Linked DNA regions of Haladaptatus sp. R4. Each later gene encodes a partner of the first gene's protein in a complex. Links are inferred from orthologs where the notes say so. Each region holds a gene or a part of one and is shown in the gene's direction. Other genes may lie near its edges. The genes, in order: A4G99_RS13265, A4G99_RS09740, A4G99_RS10015, A4G99_RS11615 and A4G99_RS06510.

Region 1 (5,352 bases):
TTCGGAAGCGTCCCACCGTCGGCACCGATGTCGAACCGGATCGTCGCCGACTGATTCGGTTCCAGTTTCGGGATGAACGCCTCGTTGTCGTTGACGGTCAAGGGACTGTCCACGAACGCCTGTGCGTCGATGTTCCGCAGGGTTTCGTTCCGATTGTTCGTGACGACGAGCGACACCGTCCCCGTCGAACCGGCCTCGACCGACGCCCGGTTCGCATCGATCCGGAACTCGTCCTTCCGGGGATGGACGTCGATTTGTGCGTCGAGCGATTTGCTCTGTCTCGGGTCGCCGTCCTGATTCTGATAGCGCACGACGAACGAGAGCTGTCGCGGGCCGCGGTCGGCGGTGTCGCTCACGTCGATACGGAAGTCGAACGGTTTCGACTCGCCGCTATCGAGCGTCCCGAGCGCGTACTCCGTCTCGGTCGGTGAGAACGTGGTGTTCCCGCGCTGGGGTGCGAGAACGAGGACGGCGTTCGGGGCGCGCTGTGGTCCTTCGTTGGTCACCGTACCGGAGACGAACCCTTGTTGTCCCACCCGCAAGGTGCTGTGCAAGTTTCCTACCGAAAACGATTGTTCGGGGTCGGGAATGATGCCGACGAGATGGGGATTCGTTCGGTTCCGGGTTCCGTTCTCCCGATAGGAGATCGAGAGGCTGAACGGGTAGTTACCGCCGACCGTGTCGTTGCTCGCCGTGACGCGATACTGGAACGTTCGCCGCTCGTTGGACGACCACCGACTGACGAACTGGCTGGCGTTCGGCGACCGTCCCAAACTGAGTTGCTCGTTCGCCGACTGGAGCGAGACGACGGCGTCGTGAACATCTCGTCCCGTGTTCTCGACGGTCAGCGAGACCGTCCCCGTGTCGCCTGCCTGTACGTTCGAGGATATCGCTGTCACCTCGAACCGCTCCAAACGAACCCGCTCGGTCGGCCGCACGTCGAACGTGTACGGTTCCGTTCGCTCCCGAGAGCCGTTCGCGGTCGTGTACGACACCCTCGCCTGAAACGGGTAGTTCTCGGATCGCGCGAACTCCTCCGCGAGAAGACCGAATTTCACCGTTATCCGCTCGCCCTTCGACCAGTTGCCGACGAACTTGCTGGCGGTCTGTGACGGGCCGAACCGAACGCTCTCGTTCGGCGAGCGCACTCGAATACTCGCGTTGGAAACGTCGCGTCCGGTGTTGACGAACGTGATCGAGAGGTTTCCCGATCCGTTTATCGGCACGTTCGACGCGGTCGAGACGATACTGAACGATCCCGTCGGGTTCGGCGTCCCCTGTTGGCTGGCCGCCGTACCTGCCGTGCGCCCCATAGCCGTCCAGCCGCCGTGAGCGACCAGTAATACCAGAATGAGCGAGACAACTACCCGACGATTCATCCTCCCCATCCCATGAGAACCGTCTCCCCCGTTCGTGCCATTCGTTCGTCCCCCACACCTGTCACGACGCCACCATTTGTATAGGTTTGCCTCGTGTCGGAGTGAGGTTTCGTCCCGAAATCACGTCACAGGATACAGATGACTCTATTCGAGAGTTGAAAGTTTGAAAAGCGCCCGAGGCGGGATTTGAACCACGCCCGAGAACCTGCGCACGGCGCAGAACCTCGGTCTGATTCAAATCCGTTGGCGATTTCGTCCTCACTGGGAGACGAGCAACGCATCTGCGTTGCTCGTCGGTGAGTTCGGAAGAAATACGCCCGAGGCGGGATTTGAACCCGCGTCACAACCGTGACAGGGTTGTATGATGGGCCACTACACCACCCGGGCCTTCGCATTCACTTCTTTCTCGCGCCCTTATTAAGGGGTGTCGATTTCGTCGCTCTATGGTACTACGTTACGTGGGTGAATAGTAAGCACACTTTCTAGGTGGGATTTCACCCGTGAACTCGTACTCTTTCGCCCAATTGATCGAAGGATGGTCGATTTTGGCATCGAATCTAAGTTCCATTTTCTGTACTGTTGCTTCATTCACATATATCCAGTACGTTTTTCCGTTTCTTGGATAACGAACGACGAATGCATCGATCTTTCCGTGATATTGATTTTCGTGATAGTTCCCTTTTTTAGTTGTTTGTGAATGAGTATTGAATCGTATCGTTTCCTCCTTGTTCTGCCATGCCGTTTTGCACTGAATCCGATATAACTGTCCATCATCATCAACTATCAAGTCGTATTTGTCATTGTCGCCAAATGGGATTGAAACGCTGTATCCATGCGAAATCATTTCGTGAATGACTTTCGCCTCGGTTTCATCTCCTCTATCCTTCGTATTTGTCTCACCCGAGCATCTCATCTGTCGTATTAACGATCTATATCAATTATATTGACTATTTCGGTGAGAGAGACAATTTTCCGAAATCGATTTTCACGAGGTATCGAAATTACCGAAGGGGTAGAAGGGGTAGTAAACTACGGGCGAGAGCCAACAGAACATGTAATGCTTCAGTCTACACAAGAATCGAGAATCACAGAAATCAGTAGAAATGACTCTGTTCGAGAGTTGAAAGTTCAGAAAGCGCCCGAGGCGGGATTTGAACCCGCGTCACAACCGTGACAGGGTTGTATGATGGGCCACTACACCACCCGGGCCTTCGCATTCACTTCTTTCTGGCTTGTACTCTTAAGGCTTTCCAATGACGTTCCGTATGTGGATTCGTGCCGAGCTATGTTAACGCATCCCGCTTGCCCAAACCATTTATACCAGAACGGAGTAGATAGCAGTGTTCAGTTGGCTGCCTCCGTCCGGTGCGGAGGTATTCGGGATAGCCGAGCGTGTGCGAACCTTGTTTAGCAAGCCTTAAATGAGTGCTACGTGTAATACCCTGTAGTATCTCGTGATAGCCATTTCTCCCGCTAGCCGGAAACTCGTGCACACATGGTAGACGTAAGCCAACACAAAATGGTTCCGGAGCACACCATCGTCGATTCGGACGAACTCGACGAAGTGCTCGCGGAATACGACATCAAGAGTACAGACCTGCCGAAGATCAAACGGACCGACCCAGCACTGCCCGACGACGCAGAGCCGGGTGACGTTATCAAAATCGTCCGCGACTCACGAACGACCGAACGAGCAGTCGTGTATCGACTCGTGGTGGAATAATGCAACAGCAAGATCGACGCGAACTATCGAGGGAGTATTTCTCGAAAGAACGACTCGCGGAGCATCACTACCGCTCGTTTAACGCCTTCCTGAACCGAGGCATGCAGGAAGTCGTTACCGAGAAGGGAATCATCGACACCGACATCGGTGACAAGGAAGGAGAGGAACCGGTGTTCGTCGAACTGGGCGACATTCGTGTGGTCACTCCGCGCGTGCGCGAGGCGGACGGGAGTGAAGAACTCCTCTACCCGCAGGAGGCACGCCTCCGTAACATCACGTACTCCGCGCCGGTGTTCATGGAGATGACCATCGTCAAAGGCGAAGGCGACGACAAACGCGTCGTCGATTCGACCGAGACGAAGGTCGGACGGATGCCGATCATGGTCGGCTCCGAGAAGTGTAACATCGCCAACTTCGAGGAGGACGACTTGGTCGAAATCGGTGAGGACCCCGCCGATCCCGGCGGCTACTTCATCGTCAACGGTTCCGAGCGGGTGTTGATGACCTCCGAGGACCTGGCACCGAACAAGATTCTCGCCGAGTACGACACGAAGTACGGCGACGAGATTCAGGTCGCAAAGACGTTCAGCCAGCGCCGAGGATACCGTGCCTTGGTTCTGGTCGAGCGCTCGCGTGACGGCCTGCTCGAAGTGTCGTTCCCGTCCGTTTCGGGGAGCGTCAACTTCGTCACGCTCGTTCGTGCGCTGGGACTCGAATCCGACGAGGAGATCGTCCACCGAGTCTCCGACGATCCGGAAATCGTGAAGTTCATGCTCGAAAATCTGGAGGCCGCCGAAGTCCAGACGCAGGAGGAGGCAATCGAAACCCTCGGGAAGCGGGTCGCCTCCGGGCAGGGCAAGAACTACCAGTTGAAACGAGCGAACTACGTCATCGACCGCTATCTCCTGCCGCACCTCCACGAGGACGGTGTCGAGGAGGAGGAAGTTCGCATCAACAAGGCGTACTACCTCGCCCGGATGGCCGAGGCGTGTTTCGAACTCGCACTGGGTCGGCGCGACTCGGACGACAAGGACCACTACGCCAACAAGCGACTGAAGGTGTCCGGCGACCTGATGAAGGACCTGTTCCGGACGGCGCTGAACAAGCTGGCACGCGACGTGAAGTACCAGCTCGAACGCGCGAACATGCGTAACCGACAACTGTCCGTGAACACGGTGGTTCGGTCGGACGTTCTCACCGAGCGTCTCGAACACCCGATCGCGACGGGGAACTGGGTCGGTGGCCGCTCCGGCGTGTCGCAGTTGGTCGACCGGACGGACTTCATGGGTGTGCTGTCACACCTTCGCCGTCTCCGCAGTCCGCTCAGTCGTTCGCAGCCTCACTTCGAGGCACGTGACCTACACGCGACCCAGTGGGGTCGCATTTGCCCGTCCGAGACGCCGGAAGGGCCGAACTGTGGACTGGTGAAGAACTTCGCGCAGGCGATGGAACTCAGCCAGAACATCGAGGACGAACAGGAACTGAAACAGGAACTCTCGTCGATGGGCGTCGAGGGGATTCCCGGAATCGAGAGCATCGAAGGGAGCGCAGACTGATGAGTCAGGGACGAGAAGCCAAAGTATACGTCAACGGTAGTTTGGTCGGAACACACCCCGACCCCGAACAGCTTGCAGATCAGGTCCGCGAGGCGCGCCGACGGGGCGACGTCAGCGAGATGGTCAACGTCTCGGTCAAGGGACGCACCAGCGAGGTCATCATCAACGCCGACGCGGGGCGCGCACGCCGCCCGCTCCTCGTGGTCGAGGACGGCGAAACGCGCATCACGGACGAGGAAACCGAGGCGCTCAAGCAGGGCGACCTCTCGTTCGAAGACCTCGTCGAGCGTGGGAAGATCGAGTTCATCGACGCCGAGGAGGAAGAGGACATCTACGTCGCCGTCGATGACACCGAGTTGAACGAGGACCACACACACCTCGAAATCGACCCGCAACTCATCTTCGGTATCGGTGCCGGGATGATTCCGTACCCGGAGCACAACGCCAGCCCGCGGATTACGATGGGTGCAGGGATGATGAAGCAGTCGCTCGGTCTGCCGTCGGCGAACTACCGCATTCGCCCGGACACGCGACAGCACCTCTTCCACTACCCACAGCTCTCGATGGTGAAGACGCAGACGACGGAACAGATCGGGTTCGACGACCGACCCGCCGCACAGAACTTCACCGTCGCGGTCATGAGCTACGAAGGGTTCAACATCGAGGACGCGCTCGTCATGAACAAGGGGTCCGT
Region 2 (5,588 bases), 690 kb from region 1 along the record:
CTACCGACGCGAGGCTCGTTCCCTGCTCGGCGACATCTCGGGCGACGAAGCCGACGAGAGCAGCGAGTTCCTGTCGCGACTGAAGCGACTCGGCATCCTCGGCGATGGCGACGAACTCGGCGACGTGCTGCTGCTCGACATCACCGACGTTCTTGAGCGCCGTCTCCAGACCGTCGCGTACCGAAAGGGTCTCGCTCACACGCCGAAACAGGCACGCCAATTCATCACGCACGGTCACGTCACGGTGAACGGTCAGCGCGTGTCGGTTCCCTCGGCCAAAGTCGAAATCGACGAGGAAGGCGACATCGCCTTCGACGAGCACAGCCCGCTTGCGGACGACCTTCACCCCGAACGTTCGGAGGGTAACGAATGAGCGACAACGACGACAAATGGGGCATCGCCCACGTACACGCATCGTTCAACAACACCATCATCACCATCACGGACCAGACCGGTGCCGAGACGATCGCGAAGTCGTCCGGTGGGACGGTCGTCAAGCAGAACCGTGATGAGTCCTCGCCGTACGCGGCCATGCAGATGGCCGAGACGGTTGCCGAAGAGGTCAAAGCGGCTGGCATCGACGGCCTGCACATTCGCGTGCGTGGCCCCGGTGGCAACCTGCAGCAGAACCCCGGTCCGGGTGCGCAGGCGACGATTCGCGCACTCGCACGAGCCGGTATCGAAATCGGACGTATCGAAGACGTAACACCGATTCCGCACGACGGTACCCGCGCACCGAAAGGTAGTGGATTCTAAACCATGACCGAAGACTTCGACGTAGAGTTCATCGACCGCGGTGAACGGAAATCGCGATTCCTCGTCCGCAACGTCACTCCGGCGTTCGCGAACGGGATTCGCCGAGCGATGATAGCGGACGTTCCGACGCTGTCCATCGATACGCTCCGAGTCATCGAGAACTCCTCGGTGATGTTCGACGAGCAAATCGGACTGCGACTCGGGCTCGTCCCGCTGACGACGCCACCCGGAGAGTTCGAGGAGGGCGACACGGTAACGCTCAGCCTCGACGTTTCGGGACCGGGAACCGCGTTCTCGGGCGACCTCATCAGTTCCGACGAGATGGTCCAGCCCGCCGACGAGAACGTCCCGATCATCGACCTGAAAGAGGGTCAACGACTCGAACTGGAAGCCGACGCGGTGATCGGTTCGGGTAAGGAACACACCAAACACCAAGGTGGCGTCGCGGTCGGCTATCGTCACCTGCAGCGCGTCGAAGTCGTCGGCGACCGGGACGAGTTCGAGGAGGAAGAGCCGCGAATCCTTCGCGGCGTCATCGAAGACGATGGCGAACTCGTTCCGACGGAGGCGTTCGACCACGACCTCACACAGCGGTTCCCCGGTAAGGAAGTCGAGGTCATCGACGTACCGAACGCGTTCGTGTTCCACGTCGAAAGTGACGGCTCGTTCACCGTCGAAGAACTGGTGACACAGGCCGTCGATTCGCTCACGGAACGTGCGGACGAACTCGAACAGGCAATTCAACTATAACCATGACCGGCCCTTACAACCTCCCTGACGTGTCCGCCGATTCGACCGGGAGTGTCAACTCCCGGGTTCGACGGGCTCGCGGACGCTTCCCGTCCGCGGAAATCGAGGCACGAAATGCCTCGACAATCGAAAGTGGTTTTAAGGGCCACGGACAACACTGTGTTGCCCGCGAGGGTACGCACGTGTTCTTAGCGTGCAGGGATAGCCAAGTCTGGCCAACGGCGCAGCGTTCAGGGCGCTGTCTCGTAGGAGTCCGCAGGTTCAAATCCTGCTCCCTGCATCCGTTCTCTGTACTGGAGGAAGTAGCATGAGTAAAACTAATCCGAGGCTCAGTAGTCTCATCGCCGAACTCAAGTCGGTGTCCCGTGATTCGGGAGCCGACGTGTGGACCGACGTTGCAGCACGCCTCGAGAAACCACGGAGTACGCACGCAGAGGTCAACCTCGGCCGCATCGAGCGGTACGCGGAGGAAGAGGAGACCGTCATCGTACCCGGTAAGGTTCTCGGTAGCGGCGTCCTGCAGAAGAACGTCACTGTTGCTGCGGTCGACTTCTCGTCGACTGCGGAGACGAAGATTCAGCAGGCAAACGGCGAACCGATCCAACTCGAACAGGCAATCGAACAAAATCCCAGCGGTTCCAACGTCCGGGTGATTCGATGAGTATCGCAGAATTCGACGCAGATGTCGTCGTCGACGCACGCGACTGTATTCTCGGTCGCGTCGCAAGCAAGGTTGCACAGCGTGCATTGGACGGCGAGACGGTCGCCGTCGTCAACGCCGAGCAAGCTATCATCACCGGCGGCAAACAGGACGTACTGGACAAATTCGAGACGCGCGTCAACCTCGGCTCCGATCAGGGGCCGTACTACCCGAAGCGTCCGGACATGCTCGCAAAGCGAGCGATTCGGGGAATGGTTCCGTACAAGAAGCCGCGAGGGCGAGAAGCCTTCGAGAACGTGCGTGTCTACGTCGGCAACCCGTACGACGAGGACGGCGAAGTCCTCAACGGGACGTCGTTGGACCGACTCTCGAACATCCGCTTCGTCCAGCTGGGCGAAGTCAGCGACTACCTAGGTGCTAACGTCACATGGTAACGAACACGAGCGGAAAGAAGAAGACGGCCATCGCTCGCGCCACGGTTACGGACGGCGAAGGTCGTGTACGAATCAACTCGAAGCCAGTCGAACTGGTGGAACCGGAAATGGCTCGCCTCAAGATGCTCGAACCGTTCCGCATCGCGGACGACGAGCGTGAGGGAGTCGACGTGGAAGTGAGCGTTTCGGGTGGCGGCATCACCGGACAGGCAGACGCCGTCCGCACCGCCATCGCTCGCGGCCTCGTCCAGTTCATGGGCGACGCCGAACTTCGTGACGCGTTCATGGAGTTCGACCGTTCCCTGCTGGTCAACGACGTCCGCCAGTCCGAACCGAAGAAGTGGGGCGGACCCGGTGCCCGCGCCCGCTACCAGAAGTCCTACCGTTAAGGTGATCAACCCATGATGATTCCAGTCCGGTGTTTCACGTGTGGTAACGTAGTGAGCGAACACTGGCAGGAGTACAAGGCGCGCGCCGAGACGCAGATGGGTAACGAAGACCCCGGTAAGGTCCTCGACGACCTCGGTGTCGAACGCCACTGCTGCCGACGGATGCTCGTCGCACACAAAGACCTCGTGGACATCGTCGCACCCTATCAGTAATGCCCCAACAACAATACTCCCGATACGAAAAAGCCCGAATCCTCGGTGCACGCGCACTGCAGGTATCGTACGGCGCACCCGTTCTCGTCGAAACGGAGGAGTCCCAGCCGATACTCATCGCAGCAGAAGAGTACGACGCTGGCGTCCTACCGTTCTCGGTTCGACGTGAGGGGGCAGAATGACGCGCATCGAGAGCGTTCGGCTCCGTCAGATACTCGATTCGCGTGGCAACACGACGGTCGAAGCCGACGTGTTGACCGAGAGCGGCGGATTCGGCCGTGCGGCCGCACCGAGCGGCGCGAGTACGGGCGAGTACGAGGCGATCGAACTCGATACGAGCGAGGCGATCGCCTCCGCTCGTGAGCATGCGATCCCACGACTCGAAGGGAACGTCTTCGTCGGCGACCAGCGCGACGTGGACCGCACCCTTCGCGCTGCGGACGGGACGGACAACTTCTCCGAGATCGGCGCGAACAGCGCCGTCGCCATCAGCATGGCCGCCGCGAAGGCCGCGGCGGACGTGCTCGGTGCACCCCTGTATCAGCACCTCGGCGGTGCGTTCCGTGGCGACAACTACCCGATTCCGCTCGGGAACGTCATCGGGGGTGGCGAACACGCCGCCGACGCGACGGCGATTCAGGAGTTCCTCTCCGCACCCGTCGGTGCGCCGAGCGTCCAGGACGCGGTGTTCGCCAACGCGGCCGTCCACCAGGAGGTCGCGGACATCCTCGCCGAGCGGGACATTCCGGCAGGCAAAGGCGACGAAGGTGCGTGGGCACCGTCCATCGACGACGACGACGCGTTCGAACTCATGGAGGAAGCCACTTCGACCGTTTCCGACGAGTTCGGATTCGAGATTCGATTCGGCATCGACGTGGCCGCAGCCGAGATGTACGATGCCGACGCGGACGAGTACCAGTACCGCGACCGAACCCGTTCGACCGACGAACAGATCGACTATCTCGCGGACCTCGTGAACGAGTACGACCTCGCATACGTCGAGGACCCGTTGGACGAGAACGATTACGACGGCTTCGCCAAACTCACCGAGAAGGTCGGTGACAAGACGCTGATTTGTGGTGACGACCTGTTCGTCACCAACGTCGAGCGACTTTCGGACGGTATCGAGAAGGGTGCCGGAAACAGCATCCTCATCAAGCCGAACCAGATCGGCACGCTTTCGGACGCGTTCGATGCCGTCGAACTGGCGATCGAGAACGGGTACGACCCGGTCATCTCGCATCGTAGTGGCGAAACCGAGGACACGACGATTGCACACCTCGCCGTGGCGACCGACGCACCGTTCATCAAGACGGGCGCGGTCAGCGGCGAGCGAACCGCAAAGCTCAACGAACTCATCCGAATCGAGCAGAACGTATCACGATTATGAGCGATAACGAATCCGAACAGGTAGAAGAAGAAACGGACGGTCTCGACGCCGCGGAAGAGGAGATCGACGCGGAACCGACCGGCGAGTCCGGTGCGGAACCGGACGTCGACCCTGACGACGACGTCGCCGCACAGGCGGACGAGACCGAAGAAGAAGAACCGCAGTTCGACGAGGACGTCCTCGGCGACGAGGAGGCAGACCTCCTCATTCCCGTCGAGGACTACCTCGGCGCAGGTGTCCACATCGGTACCCAGCAGAAGACCGAGGACATGGAGCGGTTCATCCACCGCGTTCGCACGGACGGTCTGTACGTCCTCGACGTGAGCAAGACCGACCAGCGAATCCGTACGGCGGCGAACTTCCTCGCCGACTACAACCCGGAGCAGATTCTGGTCACGTCCTCGCGCCAGTACGGTCGCTTCCCGGCCGAGAAGTTCGCCGACGCCGTCGGCGCACGTGCCCGCACGGGTCGATTCATCCCGGGTACGCTGACGAACCCGAAATACGACGGCTACATCGAGCCGGACGTCGTGGTCGTCACGGACCCCATCGGAGACGCACAGGCGGTCAAAGAGGCCATCACGGTCGGCATCCCCGTCATCGCGATGTGTGACTCCAACAACTCCACGAGCAACGTGGACCTCGTCGTCCCGACGAACAACAAAGGTCGCAAGGCGCTGTCGGTCGTCTACTGGCTGCTCGCCAACGAGACGCTCGACCGCCGCGGTGCCGAACCTGCCTACTCGCTCGACGATTTCGAGAGCGAGATTTAAACGACGTTTTTCGACGCGATTTGTGCCTTTTCCGAACTCGATGGTCGATAGCGACGGCGTTCGAGAATCACCGATATCGGGGTAGTATTCCGCTGACGCTGGAAAAGAGGTCCGGGATTCAGTTCAGCGACTGCTCGATTTCGGCTTCGAGGGAGTGAATCCGCTGTTCCAAGTCGGCGACCATCTCGGTCTGCTGTTCGTTTGCCGTGGCGATGCGCTCGA
Region 3 (5,514 bases), 640 kb from region 1 along the record:
CGCGTCGGCGTCCTCGGCGATGTCGGCCATCGCGGCGATGTCCACGACGTTGAGCAGGGGGTTCGTCGGCGTCTCGACCCACAACAGTTCGGTGTTCTCGCGCACCGCGTCGGACACTTCGCTCGGGTCGGTCATGTCCACGAAGGAGAACTCGACGTCGTAGTCGGCGTACACCTGCGTGAAGATGCGGTGGGTTCCGCCGTACACGTCCTCGCTGGCGATGACGTGGTCACCCGAGGAGAGCAGGTTGAGGACGGTGTTGATGGCACCCATCCCGCTGGAGAAGGCCCGACCGTACTCGCCGCCTTCGAGGCTGGCGAGATTGTCTTCGAGGTCGGTGCGCGTCGGGTTGCCCGTGCGCGAGTACTCGTAGCCGCGGTGGTCGCCCGGGCCGTCCTGCACGTACGTCGAGTTAGCGTAGATGGGGGTCATCAGCGCACCCGTCTCCTCGTCCGGTTCCTGTCCGGCGTGGATGGAGCGCGTTTCGAACCTGAAATCGTCGCTGTCGGTCATACGCGAGCGGACGAACCGGAGCGGGGTTATCCTTTCGTCTCGCGGTCGAGCGACTTTCGTTTCGCGGTCGGGCAAAGAGACAATGTAGTGAGAGTCCGTGTCGAACCGTATGGACGAACGCAGGCTCGGAACGACGGGCTACGAGATAACTGAAATCGGCATGGGAACGTGGAACATCGGGTCTGACTGGGGAGACGTCTCGGAGGAGACCGCTCACGAGGCTGTTCGCGCCGCTCTCGACGCCGGAATCACGTTCCTCGATACGGCCGACGTGTACGGCGACGGACGGAGCGAGCGCGTCATCGCCGACGTGCTCGCGGAGTACGAGACGGACGAACGGCCCGTCGTGGCGACGAAGGCCGGACGACGACTCGACCCGCACGAGGCGTCCGGATACGCGGAATCGAATCTCCGCGAGTTCGTGGACCGGAGCCGGACGAATCTTGATATGGATTCGCTCGACCTGCTTCAACTACACTGCCCGCCGACGGACGTCTACTATCGGCCGGAAACGTTCGACGCGCTGGACGACTTGAAGGCGGAGGGTAAACTCGACCATTACGGCGTCAGCGTCGAACGCGTCGAGGAGGGGCTGAAAGCCATCGAATATCCGGGTGTCGAGACGGTCCAGATAATCTTCAACCCGTTCCGTCAACGTCCGGCGGAGCTGTTCTTCGAGGAAGCGCGCCGACTCGACATCGGCGTAATCGTTCGCGTTCCCCTGGCGTCCGGCCTGCTGACCGGACAGCTATCGAAGGAAACGGAGTTCCCGGAGAACGACCACCGGAACTTCAACCGCGAAGGGGAAGCCTTCGACCGCGGCGAGACGTTCGCGGGCGTTCCGTACGAACGGGGGCTCGAAGCGGTGGACGAACTCGAACGGTTGGTGCCCGAGGACGCGACGATGGCGCAGTTCTCGCTCCGCTGGATACTCGACCACGACGCGGTTTCGACCGTCATTCCGGGGTCGACCAGTCCGGACCACATTCGGGAGAACGTCGTCGCCGCATCCCTCCCGCCGCTCACCGCCGAGGAGCGGGAGCGCACGAACGAGATTTACGAAGCACACGTGGCCGACGCGGTTCATCATCGCTGGTGACTTCGAACTGAGACCCCGAACTGTGACGCCAAAACCGACGAACCGAAAACGAGTGTGAACGATCGGCACGGGGAGGCGGTTTTCCCCGACGAGGAACGTATCTTTTATAACCGTCACTGAACAAGAGCGTCATACGACTATGCCGAGCTCGAACGGACCGTACAACACCACCCGAGAAAAACTGTCGAACAACCCCCGCGACCGTGGCACCTCGCCACCACAGCGTGCAGTCCAGCAGTACGAGAACGGACAGAAAGTCCACCTCAAGATCGACCCGAGCGTGCGAAAAGGACGCTTCCACCCGCGATTCAACGGTCGCACAGGCGAAGTCGTCGGAAAGCAGGGTAAAGCATACAAGGTCATCATCAACGACGGTGGCAAGGAAAAGACGCTCATCACCCAGCCCGCACACCTCCGCGAACAGAAGTAAGCTATGACTATCTTCAAGGAAAAGCTCGACGAGGAGTATCTCACCACGCCCGAGGCGAAGGAGCTCCTCGCGGACATCGAGCGCGAACGTGCGCTGGATGAAACCCGCGAGATGCCGTACAACCTCTCCCGGGCCATCGAGCACGTCAACCGGTTCGCGGCCCTCGATGCCGAGGAATCCCGCGAGCTGGTCGCCGAGCTGCTCGAACTCGAAAAGGTGGACGAGCAGACGGGCTACAAAATCGCCGACCTTCTGCCGCAGGACCGCGACGAACTGCGCGCGGTGTACGCACAGGAGCGGTTTACCCTCTCGGGCGACGAGCTGGACGAGATACTGAACGTCGTGGCGAAGTACGAGTAGCTTCACCGATTCTTTAAGTTGCTCGTCGCCGTATTCCAGCCCAATGAGTGAATCCGAGACTGACAGCGAAGCGTCGGCTGTTGTACTCGACTTCCTGCCGAACGGTCGGGCAGAAGACGACCGTCCGCAATACCAGAAAGAGCCAGTCGCCTACGTCCTCACCGAATCTGATTTCCACCTCCTCGAACTCACGCTCGAACAGGGGGAGAGCGTCGGTATCGGCGACAGCATTCCGATCGAACCCCCGGAGGCGCGCGAAAACGTCACCAACGTGCGCGAAATCCCCTACGATGACCTCACCTCCGCCGCACAGTCGGAACTCGAACACGCCGTCGCGGACATCGTCGACCGCCACGAGAGGCGGTTCGTTGACTTCTACAACGACGCCCAACCGATCACCCTCCGACTCCACCAGTTGAACCTGCTTCCCGGTATCGGGAAGAAACTGCGAAACCACGTGCTGGAAACGCGAAAGCGGAAGCCGTTCGAGAGCTTCGACGACCTCGAAGACCGTGTTTCGGGACTTCACAACCCGAAGGAGGTCCTCGTCGAGCGGATCCTCGAAGAGATCCGCTCGGACGATCTGAAATACCGAACGTTCGCCCGTCACGACTGACGGGTATTACGTTTCTTCCGCGCATCGTTTCCGTGCGCATTTCCGGAACGACTCCCAGTCGCAACTCGGTGGGTTTACGCCACTCGCTCCGGTAGGAGGGGGCAACGATGGAACGCTCGCCACCCGAGGAACCCGGACGGAGAGACCCCGATGCGCTGATCCGACGCGCCGGCGCGCGGGGGAACCCGAACCGTGACCAGCACTTCCTCGTGGACGACCGAGTCGTCGATAGAATACCGACGTACGCCGAGGAGATGCGTCTCGACCACGTGCTCGAAATCGGTGGCGGACCGGGCGTCCTCACCGACCGCCTGCTCGCGGTCGCCGACCGCGTGACGGTCGTCGAACGCGATCCGAAATTCGCCGATTTCCTCCGCCGCGAGTTTCGAGCGGAGCGTGAAGCGGGGCATTTGACTGTTGTGGAGGGCGACGCGCTGTCGGTCGAACTCCCCGACTTTTCGGCGTGTATCGCCAACCTCCCGTACGGAATTTCGAGCGAGATAGCGTTTCGATTGCTCCCGCTCGGCAAACCCATGATCCTCATGTTCCAGAGGGAGTTCGCCGAGCGCATGGCCGCCGAGGCCGGAAGCGACGAGTACGGCAGGCTGTCGGTGACGGCACAGCACTACGCCGACGTGGAGGTCGTGGAAACCGTCCCGCGCGAAGCCTTCGCGCCGCAACCCGAAGTCGAGAGCGCAATCGTTCGGACGACCCCCAGGGACCCGGAGTACGAGGTGGACGACGAGGCGTTCTTCCTCGACTTCGTGAAGGCGGTCTTCACCCAGCGTCGGAAGACGATTCGTAACGGGATCCGGAACACGGCCCACATCTCGGGGCTTGACGACCCGGACGCCGTCGTGGACGCGCTCGAATCCCCGGACGACGAGGTATTGGGTGAGGATATCCTTCGAAAACGCGCCGGAAAGGTCACGCCCGCCCAGTTCGCGGCGATGGCGCGCGTGGCCGACGAGTACGGACGGGGTGGTGGTTGATGGCGGGGATGATCGATTGGTTCAGTGGCTTCGTGGGGATAGACGCACGCCTCTTCGTCTCGGCGTTCGTCCTCGTCGCGCTACTCGCCGGAATCGTCGTGGCGTGGCGCGGACGGCGGAGACTCCAAAAGACGCTGCCGAACGCGCTGGTGAACGTCATCGTAACCGCATCGTTCGTCGTCTTCGCCGCGTTGGCGGTGCTGACGCTGATGTTCGCGTGGGATTACGTCCACTCGACGTTGCTATTCTTCTCGGGTGAGGACCTGGAGAAGGCCCTAAACTCGAAGAACGCGGCTCGACTTCTCCTCTCGGTAGTCGCCCTCGTCGTCGCCTACGTCGTCGTGGGAATCGTTCGGGAGGCCGTCGACCGACTCACCAGACACCGGGATGCCATCTCGCGCCACCAAGCCCAGATACTGCATCGTCTCACGCAGGTGACGGTGTACGTCACCGCCGGTGCGACCATCCTCGGAATTTGGGGCCAGCACCTGACGGGAATCCTCGTCGGTGCGGGGTTCCTCGGAATCGTCGTCGGGATGGCCGCTCGGCAGACCCTCGGGGCGGTGCTGGCCGGGTTCATGCTGATGTTCGCTCGACCGTTCGAAATCGGTGACTGGGTGGAGATAGAGGAGCGAGAGGGAATCGTCACGGACATCTCGATCTTCAACACGCGAATACAGACGTTCGACGGGGAGTACGTCCTGATTCCCAACGACATCGTCGGCGGGAACACCATCATCAACCGGAGTCGGAAGGGACGACTGCGGTTGGAGGTGGACGTCGGCATCGACTACGACGGCGACATCGAGCGAGCCACCGAAATCGCGGAGGAAGCCATGGACGAACCGGAGGACGTGCTGGCGGTTCCGTCCCCGCAGGTCGTGACCAAGTCGCTCGGCGACTCCGCCGTCGTCCTCGGCCTTCGGTTCTGGATCGACAAGCCCAGCGCGCGCAGAAAGTGGCGGGCGAAGACGACGGTCATCAACACGGTGAAAGCCGCGTTCGACGAGGAGGACATCAAGATTCCGTACCCGCAGCGCGAACTGTCGGGGCGTGCGGAGACGAACGGATTCCAGGTCGCCCGCGGGCGGGAACGCGAACTCGGGGCGACGACGGACGGCGGCGAAGCGACCGACGGTGGAACGGCGGCGGACGAAGGAGGGAACGACTCGGCGGACGGGGATGGTGACGAACGATGACTGATCTGGCGGAACGACGCGGCGAGGAAACGCAGGTGTATCAACCGGCCGAGGACTCCCATCTGCTCGCGGCGGTCGCGGCCGAGGGGATAACGGCGGACGAGTTGGTTCTGGAGGTCGGCACGGGGTCGGGATACGTCTCGGAGCACGTGGCCGACGAGACGGGTGCCCGCGTCGTGGGGGCGGACGTCAATCCTCACGCGTGCGAGCGCGCACGTGAGCGAGGAATCGAAGCGGTGCGGGCGGATTTGGTGTCGCCGTTCCGTGACGGTGCGTTCGATGCCGTGCTGTTCAACCCACCGTAT
Region 4 (5,391 bases), 330 kb from region 1 along the record:
CTGTAGAACACGATGGCGAACAGGCCGAAGATGGCGACGAGCAGGTTCACCGAGAGGAAGACGGCCAGCGACGCGGCGGCCAGCAGAAAGCCGAAGGCGATGGCGTTTCGAAGCGGAATCTGTGCCGTCGCGGCGGGGCGGTCCGCGGTGCGGTTCATCCGCTTGTCTACGTCGCGTTCGAGGACGTGGTTGAACGTCCCGCTCGCGCCGATGGAGAGGACGCCGCCGGTGAGCGTGGCGACGATGGTGCTCACCTGTAACGTATCGGATCCGGCCGCGAGCGCCATCCCCGCCGAGGCGACGAGACAGAGCAACCACATCAAACGCGGTTTCATCAGGCGGAAGTAGGCGTACGCGGTCGCCGTGATGCCGACGAGGTCGCCGGTTTCGGTCGGTTCCTCGATGGGGTCCGGGTCGTTGAACGTCATACCGACCGGACCGTCCGACTCTTCGGGTTCGAGCGTCCACGCGAGCGCGAGGACGACGCCGGTGAAAATCGCCATGCCGACGATTAGGTGAGTGTCGGCGAACGAAGTCGTCGTCGCGGAGGTGGCCGCATACGCGCCCAGGACGACCTGTATCGGGTAGAGTATCGCGGCGAATCCGATTCCCGCCTTCACGCGCGGTCGAGAGTTACGACGGAACGCCAACACGGTCGTGGCGAACAACAGCAGGCCGACGACGAGCGCGACCACGCGATGGGTCCACGCGATGATGAGTTTCGAATCGTGGAACGGAACGATCCAATGGCCGTTGCAGGCGGGCCACGTCGGGCACGCGGAGACGGCGTTGACGAGCGAGGTCGTCGCACCGACGACGACCAAGAGATAGACGCCGACAACGGTCGCTGTCAGTGCACGTTCGAACCGTCCAGATGAGGAATCCTGCAATGGCACCGTTGTCTGACGAATTGTATCCCCGCGTACTTAGACCATCCGACTTTCGACGGCAGTGAAGTCAGCACATATTTATGGGTCACTTCCGAAGGCTAGGCCAATATGGATTCCAAGCGGATGGGACTCATCGCGACCCTCGGCGCGATGTTCCTCGCACTCGCTGTCGACCCTGTAGCGGCCTACAATTCGACGACAGATTCCCTGATTCGGACGCTCAACAAGCAGTTGTTGTACGCGGCAATCCCCATCTCGATCCTCGTCGAGGGGATCCTCTTCTACACCGTCTGGAAGTTTCGCAACAACGACGACCCGAAACCGACGAAGGAGAACCGACGGCTCGAAATCACGTGGACGGTCGCAACCGCAATCGTCCTCCTCTTCGTCGGGGTCGCATCCTACGGCGTCATGGCGAACGAGTACGTCACGGTGACGCCGAAGGACACGATGCAAAAGGAACCGAACGCGGTCAGCGTCGACGTCATCGGTCAGCGCTACTTCTGGACCTACAACTACCCCGAGCACAACATCACGGGTTCATCGGACCTCTACATCCCGAAGGACAGGCCGGTGTACTTCAACGTCACGTCGACCGACTGGATACACTCGTTCCACGTTCCCAAACTCGGGTTGAAACAGGACGCGATACCGGGCGAGAACAACACCATCAAGACGAAAGTCACGAAGGAAGGCACGTATCAGGTGTACTGTGCTGAGTACTGTGGCTCCGGTCACTCGGTCATGCTGAGCAAGGTGCACGTCGTCTCGAACGCCAAGTACGAGAAGTGGCTGAAACAGCAGGAGAAGAAGAACTCCGGCGGAAGTTCGAGCGGCAACGGAGGGAACAACAGTTCGAGCAGCGGCGGTAACAACAGCACTGCGGGTGGCAACAACAGTTCGAGCGGTAACAGTACTGCGGGCGGCAACAACTCGTCGGCGTAATTCCGATTTTTCCGTTTCGATGATGATTCCGTAGTGATGACTCAGCAATACTGAAACCATCGCAGACAGTTCGTCCGACGAACGCCTTTGGGTGCATTTTTAGTAGTCGGGCCGCAACCGTCTCTGTATGACGGTAACGGACGATTCGACAGAGGAGCACGGCCATCACCTCCCGGCCGTCGAGGACTGGCCGAAAGGCTTCGGCGAGGCGTCGTGGTGGCCGATCATCACGGTACTCGGCGCATCAGGGTTCTACGTCGGTGCCGCACTGTACATTCTGGGACACGGCGGGGACACCATGGTCGGGCCGAACATCGGCCCCATCGTGTTCATCTGTGCCGCCGCGGTCTTCCTCAGCGGACTGTACGGGTGGGTGTATCACGCCTTCGTCAAGCACTTCTGGAGCAAGGAGTCATCCGGCTCGCCGAAGCTACGCTTCGGGATGATAATGTTCCTCTGCACCGAAATCGCGACGTTCGGTGCCGGGTTCGTCTACTACTTCTTCATCCGGGTCGGTACGTGGCCCCCGAAGATCGGAGAGGTTCCCGAAGTCGTGAGTACATTGGTCATCGTTAACACGGTCCTGCTGGTCGCCAGCAGTATCACGCTCCACTGGGCGCACAGCGAACTCCGGAAGAACAACCGAAGTCGGTTCATCGCCGGTCTCGCAACGACGCTCGTCCTCGGTGCCCTGTTCCTCGCTGGACAGGTGTACGAGTACTACGACTTCATCGTCGAGAAAGGGTTCACGTTCACTGGCGGCGTGTTCAACAGCGCGTTCTTCGGCCTGACGGGTCTCCACGGCCTGCACGTTACGATGGGCGCAGTGCTCCTGACCATCGTTCTGGTCCGTTCGCTGTACGGACAGTACTCCGCGGATCGTCACGTCTCCGTGTCGACCGTCTCGATGTACTGGCACTTCGTGGACGCGGTGTGGATCTTCCTCGTCGTCGTGATCTACTTCGGCGCCGAGATAAACTTCTGACCGCGAATTCGTTTTCCCACTTTTCATCCGTTCCAGTGACCACGCTACCGAGTCGGAGTGGAATTCGATCCCGTTCGAATCACCGTGAACACGGAAACACGCGTTCGCAAGATTGAAACGCGAGAGTGCAGAATTTCGTGGTATGGAACTGCGGGTTATCGAGAAAAGCGATACGGAACTCCGGATCGAAATCGGGGGCGAGGACCACACCTTCATGAACGTGTTGAAGGGTGCACTCCTCGAAACCGAGGGCGTCGCGGCGGCGACCTACGACCTGAACCCCGAGCAGTCGGGTGGACAGACTGACCCCCTCCTCACCGTCAAAACCGAGGACGGGGTCGACCCCATCGACGCCTTGGAGGCCGGTGCACAGAACGTCAAAGACAAGACGGGCGCGTTCCGCGAAGCGTTCACGAGCGCCTGAGTTTTCGGGTTCGTATTTCGTTTCGGTCTTCGTGATGCACGACGAGCGACCGGAAAATCACATCCGAACCGGCACGTCACGGTCCGCGAGGTACTCCTTTACCTCCCGAATCGAGTACTCGCCGAAGTGGAAGATGGACGCCGCGAGCGCCGCGTCCGCGTTCGCGTCGGTGAACACCTCGTACGCGTCCTCCGGGCCGCCACACCCCGACGAGGCGATGACGGGCGTCGAAACCGAATCGCAGACGGCCTTCGTCAGCGGCACGTCGTAGCCGTCCTTCGTCCCGTCCGCGTCGATGGAGTTGACGAACAGTTCGCCCGCGCCGCGCGATTCGGCCTCTCTCGCCCATTCGACCACGTCGATGCCGGTTCCCTCGCGGCCGCCCTTGACCGTACACTCGAACCAACAGGACTCGCCGTCCACACGTTCGTAGTGTTCGCCTTCCTCGTCGAAGCGCCTACGGGCGTCGACGCTGATGACGATGCACTGACTGCCGAACGCCGTCGCCCCCTCCGTCACGAGTTCCGGGCGCTCCAGCGCGGCGGTGTTGATGGACACCTTGTCCGCCCCGGCGCGCAGGGTTTCCTTGATGTCCTCGCGGGTTCGAATCCCGCCGCCGACGGTCAGCGGGATGAACACCTCGTCGGCCACCGAGTTGACGACGTTCAACATCGTCTCGCGGCCGTCGGCGCTGGCCGTGATGTCGAGGAAGACGAACTCGTCCGCGCCCGCCTCGTTGTACTGGCGCGCCATCTCGACGGGGTCGCCCGTGTACTGTAAGTCCTCGAAGTTGACGCCGGTGTACACCGCCGGGTTCCCGTCGTCGTCCAAGTCCACGTCGATACACGGGATGATCCGCTTGGTGAGAGTCATTGGGAGTGGGTTGGGAACCGGACGGCAAAAGGAGACGGGTTACGGGAAAGGTTGCGACGAGAAGCGAGCGGTAGAGCCGCGTGTGTCAGCGGTACTGGCTTCGTGCAGCACGGAACTTGCAATCACAGGAAAATCGAACACACCTGTTCGTACCTTCACTGCTCGTGCGTTTCGCCTTCGTGATGCGGACAACAGAAGGTACGTAAACTTCGGCCCGATAGCACCGGTATGGCCGAAATCGACGTGGAACCCGTCGAGCGAATCGACGAGGACGTCGTCCCCGCGGGGATCGATGCACCGAAGTACGTGTTGTACGGCGGCAAAGGCGGCGTCGGGAAGACGACGATGGCCGCCGCGACGGCGCTGGCGAGCGCGCGCGATGGAACGCGAACGCTCGTCGTCTCGACCGACCCGGCACACTCCCTGTCGGACACGTTCGAGCGCGACATTCCGGCGGAAGCGACGCGCATTCGGGAGGATATTCCCCTCTTCGCGGCGGAGATCGATCCGGACGCCGAACTGGAGGAACAGGCCGGAATGATGGGCGAAGGGAGTCCGCTCGGCGGCATGCTCGGCGACGATGAGGACGGGCCGATGGGGTCGCTCCTCGGCGGGGCGATGCCCGGGGCGGACGAGGCCGCCGCGATGCAGAAGTTACTCGAATTTCTGGACGACGAGCGGTTCGACCGCGTCGTCGTGGACACCGCGCCGACGGGACACACCCTCCGATTGCTGGAACTGCCCGAACTGATGGACACGATGGTGGGCCGGATGATGAGCCTGCGCCAGCGATTGAGCGGGATGATGGACGGCGTCAAGGACGTGTTCGGCGGCGGTGCGGACCCCGAGGAAGGGATGGAGAACCTCGACGTGCTCAAGGAACGGATTCAAAAACTCCGGACGACGCTGCGGGACCCCTCGAAAACGGACTTCCGCGTCGTCATGATCCCCGAGGAGATGAGCGTCTTCGAGTCCAAGCGCCTGCTCGCGCGACTGGAGGAGTTCGGAATCCCGGTCGGAACCGTCGTCGTCAACCGCGTGATGGAGAACCTCGCGGACGTGACCGATTCGGTCGATTCGGATCGGTTCGCCACCCCGAACCTCGACGACTGTGAGTTCTGCCAACAGCGCTGGGAGGTCCAGCAGGGCGCGCTTCGGGAAGCACAGGACGTGTTCCGCGGGCACACCATCAAACGCGTTCCGCTGTTCGCCGACGAAGTTCGCGGCGAGGAGATGTTGCGCGTCGTCGCCGCCTGTTTGGACTGATCCGACGG
Region 5 (5,499 bases), on another replicon or contig:
GAAGGCGGTTCGTGGAGATTGGTCGGCGAATCCGACGGTGGTTTCGTACTTCATGGTGGCTCTCCTCGTTTGAACGAAGGGGAGCTACCGACAAATATGTTAGCTGAAGAACACTTCTGTAGGATCCGATACTGAAACGCGTTCCTGTAATCTCGATGTCAGGCGGCGCTCTCGGCGTCGGTTGCCGACGGACAGCCCTGATCGATTTCGACGACGTTCATGTCGGCGTCGAGGGTGATGTTGAGAGTTTCGTCGGAAAGCGTTATCGAGACGCGGATTCGCCACGGGTCCTCGGAGAGAACCGTCGTGGTTTCGTCGCCCACACACCACGTGAGCGACCAGAACGGCTTCGTACAGAGGTCGATGCCGTGGTCGCTGTAGAACGTGACGACCCGCGACTGGTCCAGAAGCGACAGCCCCACCGTCGAATGGAGTTGGTGATGGCACTGTTCGCAGTGGTGGTCCACCCTGACCTTCGTTCCGAGGACGTTCTCCGTATCCTTCTTCACCGTCGTTCCCATCTTCCCGTTGCACTCAGGGCACACGCCGTCGGCGGCGAGACAGTGGAGGTGGCGCACGCGCTGGTTGAACGCGTCCATGATTTCGTCGCTGGTACGGTCGTTCAGACCGCCCGGTGGGAACGGATAGTTGCCGTGAGCCTTCCCGCAGTCGGGGCAGGCCACCGTCAGCGTCTCCTCCTCGTACGTCGCTCGGAGGTGGGAACCACAGGCGGCGCACGTCTCGTCCAGTTCGATGGGGTCGAGGTGCGGATGTTCGTTGAACGAACCCGCCAGCACCGCGCTCACGACCTTCTTTCCGGCCTGGCGGAAGTCGTAGCCCTCGTCGGTTCGGACGACGAAGTGGTCGGTCAGCTGTTTCAGATGGTAGTTGAACTGGGCGCTGTCGCGCATCCCGACCTCCTTTCGAAGTTCGGAGAAGCCGACTGGTCGTTCCGGGGCCTGCCAAAGCGCCTCTAAAATCGAGAGGCGCGTCTCGTTGGCGATGACCGAGAACGCCTTCGCCGGAGCGAGACAGTCCTCACACTCCTGCAACTCGGTGTCGCTGCTCATGGGGGTAGTTTCGTCGGGTAGCGGATAAAACGTTATGTGAATTACATTTTTGTAACGTCCTTGTCAGGAATGCGCGCGATGCGAGAACAGTAGGTTTATCAGTCGTTCGGGCCGAATCTACGACAAGATTACTTCAGGAGGTCAACGTTGACAGGAACACACAACCAACCGGAGGTGAATATCGGACTCGTCGGCCACGTAGACCACGGAAAGACAACGCTCGTGCAGGCTCTTTCCGGGGAATGGACCGACCAGCACTCCGAGGAGATGAAGCGGGGGATTTCTATCAGACTCGGATACGCGGACGCGACGTTCAGGCAGTGCCCTGGCGTGGACGCACCGGAGTGCTACACGGTCGATGAAACGTGCGACGACGGGAGCGAAAGCGAACCGATTCGAACGGTATCGTTCGTGGACGCGCCCGGCCACGAAACGCTCATGGCGACAATGCTCTCGGGAGCGTCGCTGATGGACGGCGCGGTGCTCGTCGTCTCGGCCACGGAGAACGTTCCGCAGGCCCAGACCGAAGAGCACCTGATGGCGCTCGACATCATCGGCATCGAGAACATCGTCATCGCACAGAACAAGATCGACCTCGTCAGTCCCGACCGCGCGCGACGTAACTACGAACAGATTCAGGAGTTCGTGGAAGGGACGGTCGCGGAGGACGCGCCAGTCGTCCCGATCAGCGCCCAACAGGAGGTCAACATCGACCTGCTGATTCAGGCCATCGAGGAGGAGATCCCGACGCCGGAACAGGACCCGAACGACGACCCACAGATGTACGTCGCTCGCAGTTTCGACATCAACCGTCCCGGCACGACGTGGGACAGTCTCACTGGCGGCGTGCTCGGCGGCAGTCTCGTTCAAGGAAAGCTCAACGCGGGCGACGAACTCGAACTCCGTCCCGGACGCGAAGTGGAAGAAGGCGGCCAGACGCAGTGGGAACCCATCCAGACCGACGTGCGGTCCCTCCAAGCGGGTGGCGAGATGGTGGACGAAGCCACGCCCGGCGGCCTACTCGGCGTCGGAACGGGTCTCGACCCGAGCCTCACCAAGGGTGACGCGCTGGCCGGACAGGTCGCGGGGACCCCCGGCAGTCTCCCGCCGACGTGGGAGCAGTTCACGATGAAAGTCGATCTGCTCGAACGCCTCGTCGGCATGGACGAGCAGAACGTGGACGAAATCAGCACGGGCGAACCGCTCATGCTGACGGTCGGAACGGCGACGACGGTCGGTGCCGTCACCAGCGCGCGCGACGACGAGTGTGAAGTCTCGCTCAAGCGTCCCGTCTGTGCGGCTGAAGGGGCGAAAATCGCCATCAACCGCCGTATCGGCGCACGCTGGCGGCTCATCGGCATCGGAACCCTCACGACCCAGAACTGATGGTTCACACCGTCGTCATGGATACCAGTGCCCTCATGATGCCCGTCGAATGTGGCGTCAGGGTGTTCGACGAACTCGACCGGCTATTGGGCCAGTTCGAGTGTGTCACCCCTCGCGCCGTCGTCACCGAACTCGACGGACTGTCACAGGGCAACGGCAAGGAGGCGACCGCCGCGAGTGTGGGAGCCGATTTGGCGACGCGATGTCGAACCATCGACCACGAGGAATCGTACGCCGACGACGCATTGGTCGAACTCGGACCCGAGTTCGACTTCGTCGTCACGAACGACGCACCCCTTCGTACACGCCTGCTCGACGCTGGCGTATCGGTAATCCATATAAGGGGGAAGAACAAACTCGCAATCACTCAACCATAGCATGTATAAACGGGCCAGATTGAAGGACACGGTCGAAGTACCTCCCCAGTTCCTCGCAGACGTTACGCCGGACCTGGTGAAACGGTTACTACAGGACAAACTCGAAGGACGGATGGACGAGGACGTCGGAAGCGTCGTCAGCGTCACCGAAGTTCACGACATCGGCGAAGGTGCCGTACTGCCGAACCGTCCCGGCGTCTACTACGAAGCGGAGTTCGACGCGCTGACGTTCGACCCGCAGATGCAGGAAGTCGTGGACGGCGAAGTCGTCGAAGTCGTCAACTTCGGGGCGTTCGTCGGTATCGGGCCGGTGGACGGCCTGCTCCACGTCTCCCAGATTTCGGACGAATACCTCGCGTTCGACGAGGAGGGCCAAGCGCTCGCCTCCCGCGAGTCCAACCGCACGCTCGGCGTCGGCGACTCCGTTCGCACGCGTATCGTGACCAAGAGTATCGACGAACGCAACCCGCGTGAAAGCAAGATCGGTCTCACGGCGAAGCAGGTCGGCCTCGGTAAACACGGCTGGCTGAAGGAAGACCGTCAAAAGCGCCACGCGACGACGGAGAGCGAATAACGATGGCGAGCAATCGACTCGCCTGCCGAGACTGCCACGCCGTCGTGGAGCCGGACGAGGAAATCTGTCCCGTCTGTAACTCCACCAGCCTCACCGAGGACTGGAGTGGCTACGTCTCCATCGCCCACCCCGAGGAGAGCGAAATAGGGCGGGAGATGGAAGTCACGGAGCCGGGAAGCTACGCGCTGAAAGTCAGATAGAGACGTGTCAGAAACAGTCGTCTCGCTTCCCCGCGCGTTGCGTGGAGAGCTAAAGGAACCGCTCGGGCCGATTTTCACCGACGCGGAGACGCTTCTCGAATCGGCCGAGCGACCGCTGATTGCCGTCGGCGACGTGGTCACGTATCACCTCGAATCGGCTGGCGTCACGCCGGACGTCGCGCTCGTGGACGGGATCACCAAACGCGACGCCGTCGACCCCGAAATCCGGGACGCCGTCAGCGACGACGCGCGACGCGTTCGGGTGGAGAACCCGGCCGGCGTCCTCACGGACGACCTCCTTACGGCGCTCGCCGACGCTATCGGGGCGGACGCATCGACCGTTCTCGTCGTGGATGGGGAGGAGGACCTCGCCGCGCTTCCGGCGGTGCTCGCCGCGCCGGTCGGTGGAAGCGTCGTCTACGGACAGCCGAACGAAGGGATGGTTCTCACGAGCGTCACGTCCGACCTGCAAGCCGACGTTGCCGACCTGTTGGCGCGCATGGACGGCGACGTCGAGCGGTTGTTCTCGCTCGTCGGTTACGCCGACCGCCGCTAACAGGAGGTGAAACAGTTTATTAGGCTGGTTTCGCAATTGCATCACGATGCGGAGGAGTGAAACCGACGAGACGGGTGCGCTGGAGTTCGAGCGAACACTCCAGCGGTTGAAACGGGAGGGGTGTAACCTCCTGCTCGTCGGTTCCGTTCCGGATTCCGTGCTCTCGGCGGCAAGTCGGAAGCTGTTCGGCGACCCTGAAGAGCGCCGATTTCGCGTCGCCGTCCTCTCGGGGACGCCACGGACAGTGGTATACGAACGATTGCCGACGGCGGCGTTGGACGAGACCGCCACCGTCATCTCACACGACGGTGTGTCGATACCGCCCCACATTTCCGCGCCGGTCGTCGACGTCGATTCTGGTATTCGGGAACTCACGAGTTCTATTTCGGAGACGATAACCTCGTTCGAGGGTTCGAGGAACTTTCAGCCGGGCGAACTCCGATTCGGCCTCGACTCGCTTGGGTCGATGTTGACCCGGTACGATCCGACGCTCGTTCGGCAGTTTCTCGGCATCGTCGGTGGGCAAGTCCGTGGTGCGAACGGGATGGGTCACTACGTCCTGCCGCGACCGTACGACCACGAACTCGTGACGGCCCTCGAACCGCTGTTCGACGGCGTCATCGAATATCGCGTCGAGGCAGGACGGGAGGAGCGGTGGCATTTTCCCCATCACGACCTCCGTTCGCCGTGGCTTCCGCTGTAATCGCGTTCCAGTGGAATCGCCCACTTCGAAATCCTTTTACACGCTTCGGGGAGAAGAACACTATAACTGAGTGTTACACATGGAAGTCGAAATCCTCTCACAGGAGCAAAATCCAATGCTCCACCGGACTGAAGTGCGGTTCCAGATCGTTCACGACGAGGCAACGCCCTCGCGCCTCTCGGTGCGCGACAGCCTCGCGGCGAAACTCGACAAGAACGCGGACGAAGTCGTCGTTCACGAGATGAACACGAAGTTCGGCATGCGAAAGACCGTCGGCTACGCGAAGGTCTACGACAGCTCCGAACACGCCCGTGACGTCGAGCAGGAGTACATGCTCGAACGAAACAAGATCACGGCCGACTCCGAAGGCGAGGCGGAACCGGAAGCCGAGGAGGCTGAATAATGGCGCGAAACGAACTCTACAACGACGACGGCACGAGCGAGCGAGAGATGTGCCCGCGCTGTGGCGACACGTTCCTCGCGGACCACGGCGACCGGCTTCACTGCGGCAAGTGCAGCTACACCGAGTGGAAGTAAATGCGAATCCTCGGCGTTGAGGGTACCGCGTGGGCGGCCAGCGCGTCCGTCTACGATTCGAACACCGATTCCGTTTTTATCGAAACCGACGCCTAC

The links.
Region 2: A4G99_RS13265 (region 1) and A4G99_RS09740 share a complex: the UniProt entries of both Methanocaldococcus jannaschii proteins name them as parts of the RNA polymerase complex. The link is inferred for Haladaptatus sp. R4 from one-to-one orthologs.
Region 3: A4G99_RS13265 (region 1) and A4G99_RS10015 share a complex: the UniProt entries of both Methanocaldococcus jannaschii proteins name them as parts of the RNA polymerase complex. The link is inferred for Haladaptatus sp. R4 from one-to-one orthologs.
Region 4: A4G99_RS13265 (region 1) and A4G99_RS11615 share a complex: the UniProt entries of both Methanocaldococcus jannaschii proteins name them as parts of the RNA polymerase complex. The link is inferred for Haladaptatus sp. R4 from one-to-one orthologs.
Region 5: A4G99_RS13265 (region 1) and A4G99_RS06510 share a complex: the UniProt entries of both Methanocaldococcus jannaschii proteins name them as parts of the RNA polymerase complex. The link is inferred for Haladaptatus sp. R4 from one-to-one orthologs.

The regions. Positions count from the first base shown.
Region 1 is NZ_LWHG01000021.1:735,311-740,662, forward strand. The notes cover bases 1,770-4,488. They hold A4G99_RS13265 (DNA-directed RNA polymerase subunit H), read left to right. Parts: upstream 1,770-2,874; coding sequence 2,875-3,102; downstream 3,103-4,488. Other genes in these bases: A4G99_RS13255 (group I intron-associated PD-(D/E)XK endonuclease), read right to left, coding at 1,834-2,292; A4G99_RS13270 (DNA-directed RNA polymerase subunit B''), read left to right, coding at 3,102-4,488. In the rest of the region: A4G99_RS13245 (COG1361 S-layer family protein), read right to left, coding at 1-1,313; more of A4G99_RS13270, read left to right, coding at 4,489-4,658; rpoB (DNA-directed RNA polymerase subunit B), read left to right, coding at 4,658-5,352. UniProt on the Methanocaldococcus jannaschii protein: DNA-dependent RNA polymerase (RNAP) catalyzes the transcription of DNA into RNA using the four ribonucleoside triphosphates as substrates.
Region 2 is NZ_LWHG01000021.1:46,891-52,478, forward strand. What follows is about bases 1,839-4,793. They hold A4G99_RS09740 (DNA-directed RNA polymerase subunit K), read left to right. Parts: upstream 1,839-3,202; coding sequence 3,203-3,385; downstream 3,386-4,793. Other genes in these bases: A4G99_RS09720 (50S ribosomal protein L18e), read left to right, coding at 1,839-2,167; A4G99_RS09725 (50S ribosomal protein L13), read left to right, coding at 2,164-2,601; A4G99_RS09730 (30S ribosomal protein S9), read left to right, coding at 2,595-2,990; A4G99_RS09735 (DNA-directed RNA polymerase subunit N), read left to right, coding at 3,003-3,203; eno (phosphopyruvate hydratase), read left to right, coding at 3,382-4,593. Also shown: A4G99_RS09700 (30S ribosomal protein S4), read left to right, coding at 1-373; A4G99_RS09705 (30S ribosomal protein S11), read left to right, coding at 370-756; A4G99_RS09710 (DNA-directed RNA polymerase subunit D), read left to right, coding at 760-1,506; more of A4G99_RS09720, read left to right, coding at 1,814-1,838; more of rpsB, read left to right, coding at 4,794-5,366; A4G99_RS09755 (methyl-accepting chemotaxis protein), read right to left, coding at 5,485-5,588. UniProt on the Methanocaldococcus jannaschii protein: DNA-dependent RNA polymerase (RNAP) catalyzes the transcription of DNA into RNA using the four ribonucleoside triphosphates as substrates.
Region 3 is NZ_LWHG01000021.1:97,928-103,441, forward strand. The notes cover bases 843-3,723. They hold A4G99_RS10015 (RNA polymerase Rpb4 family protein), read left to right. Parts: upstream 843-2,045; coding sequence 2,046-2,402; downstream 2,403-3,723. Other genes in these bases: A4G99_RS10005 (aldo/keto reductase), read left to right, coding at 843-1,612; A4G99_RS10010 (50S ribosomal protein L21e), read left to right, coding at 1,752-2,042; A4G99_RS10020 (DUF655 domain-containing protein), read left to right, coding at 2,446-3,018; A4G99_RS10025 (16S ribosomal RNA methyltransferase A), read left to right, coding at 3,126-3,723. In the rest of the region: A4G99_RS10000 (cystathionine gamma-synthase), read right to left, coding at 1-513; more of A4G99_RS10005, read left to right, coding at 623-842; more of A4G99_RS10025, read left to right, coding at 3,724-4,010; A4G99_RS10030 (mechanosensitive ion channel family protein), read left to right, coding at 4,010-5,209; A4G99_RS10035 (HemK2/MTQ2 family protein methyltransferase), read left to right, coding at 5,206-5,514. UniProt on the Methanocaldococcus jannaschii protein: DNA-dependent RNA polymerase (RNAP) catalyzes the transcription of DNA into RNA using the four ribonucleoside triphosphates as substrates. This subunit is less well bound than the others.
Region 4 is NZ_LWHG01000021.1:405,806-411,196, forward strand. What follows is about bases 1,846-4,603. They hold A4G99_RS11615 (DNA-directed RNA polymerase subunit L), read left to right. Parts: upstream 1,846-2,962; coding sequence 2,963-3,244; downstream 3,245-4,603. Other genes in these bases: A4G99_RS11610 (heme-copper oxidase subunit III), read left to right, coding at 1,963-2,820; hisF (imidazole glycerol phosphate synthase subunit HisF), read right to left, coding at 3,302-4,117; A4G99_RS11625 (TRC40/GET3/ArsA family transport-energizing ATPase), read left to right, coding at 4,346-4,603. Outside these bases: cyoE (heme o synthase), read right to left, coding at 1-890; coxB (cytochrome c oxidase subunit II), read left to right, coding at 999-1,835; more of A4G99_RS11625, read left to right, coding at 4,604-5,383. UniProt on the Methanocaldococcus jannaschii protein: DNA-dependent RNA polymerase (RNAP) catalyzes the transcription of DNA into RNA using the four ribonucleoside triphosphates as substrates.
Region 5 is NZ_LWHG01000011.1:560,834-566,332, reverse strand. What follows is about bases 1,755-4,620. They hold A4G99_RS06510 (DNA-directed RNA polymerase), read left to right. Parts: upstream 1,755-2,834; coding sequence 2,835-3,407; downstream 3,408-4,620. Other genes in these bases: A4G99_RS06495 (hypothetical protein), read left to right, coding at 4,210-4,620; A4G99_RS06500 (GTP-dependent dephospho-CoA kinase family protein), read left to right, coding at 3,612-4,163; spt4 (transcription elongation factor subunit Spt4), read left to right, coding at 3,410-3,607; A4G99_RS06515 (PIN domain-containing protein), read left to right, coding at 2,456-2,833; A4G99_RS06520 (translation initiation factor IF-2 subunit gamma), read left to right, coding at 1,755-2,456. In the rest of the region: A4G99_RS06530 (hypothetical protein), read right to left, coding at 1-54; A4G99_RS06525 (winged helix-turn-helix domain-containing protein), read right to left, coding at 159-1,070; more of A4G99_RS06520, read left to right, coding at 1,218-1,754; more of A4G99_RS06495, read left to right, coding at 4,621-4,866; A4G99_RS06490 (30S ribosomal protein S24e), read left to right, coding at 4,946-5,269; A4G99_RS06485 (30S ribosomal protein S27ae), read left to right, coding at 5,269-5,403; A4G99_RS06480 (bifunctional N(6)-L-threonylcarbamoyladenine synthase/serine/threonine protein kinase), read left to right, coding at 5,404-5,499. UniProt on the Methanocaldococcus jannaschii protein: DNA-dependent RNA polymerase (RNAP) catalyzes the transcription of DNA into RNA using the four ribonucleoside triphosphates as substrates.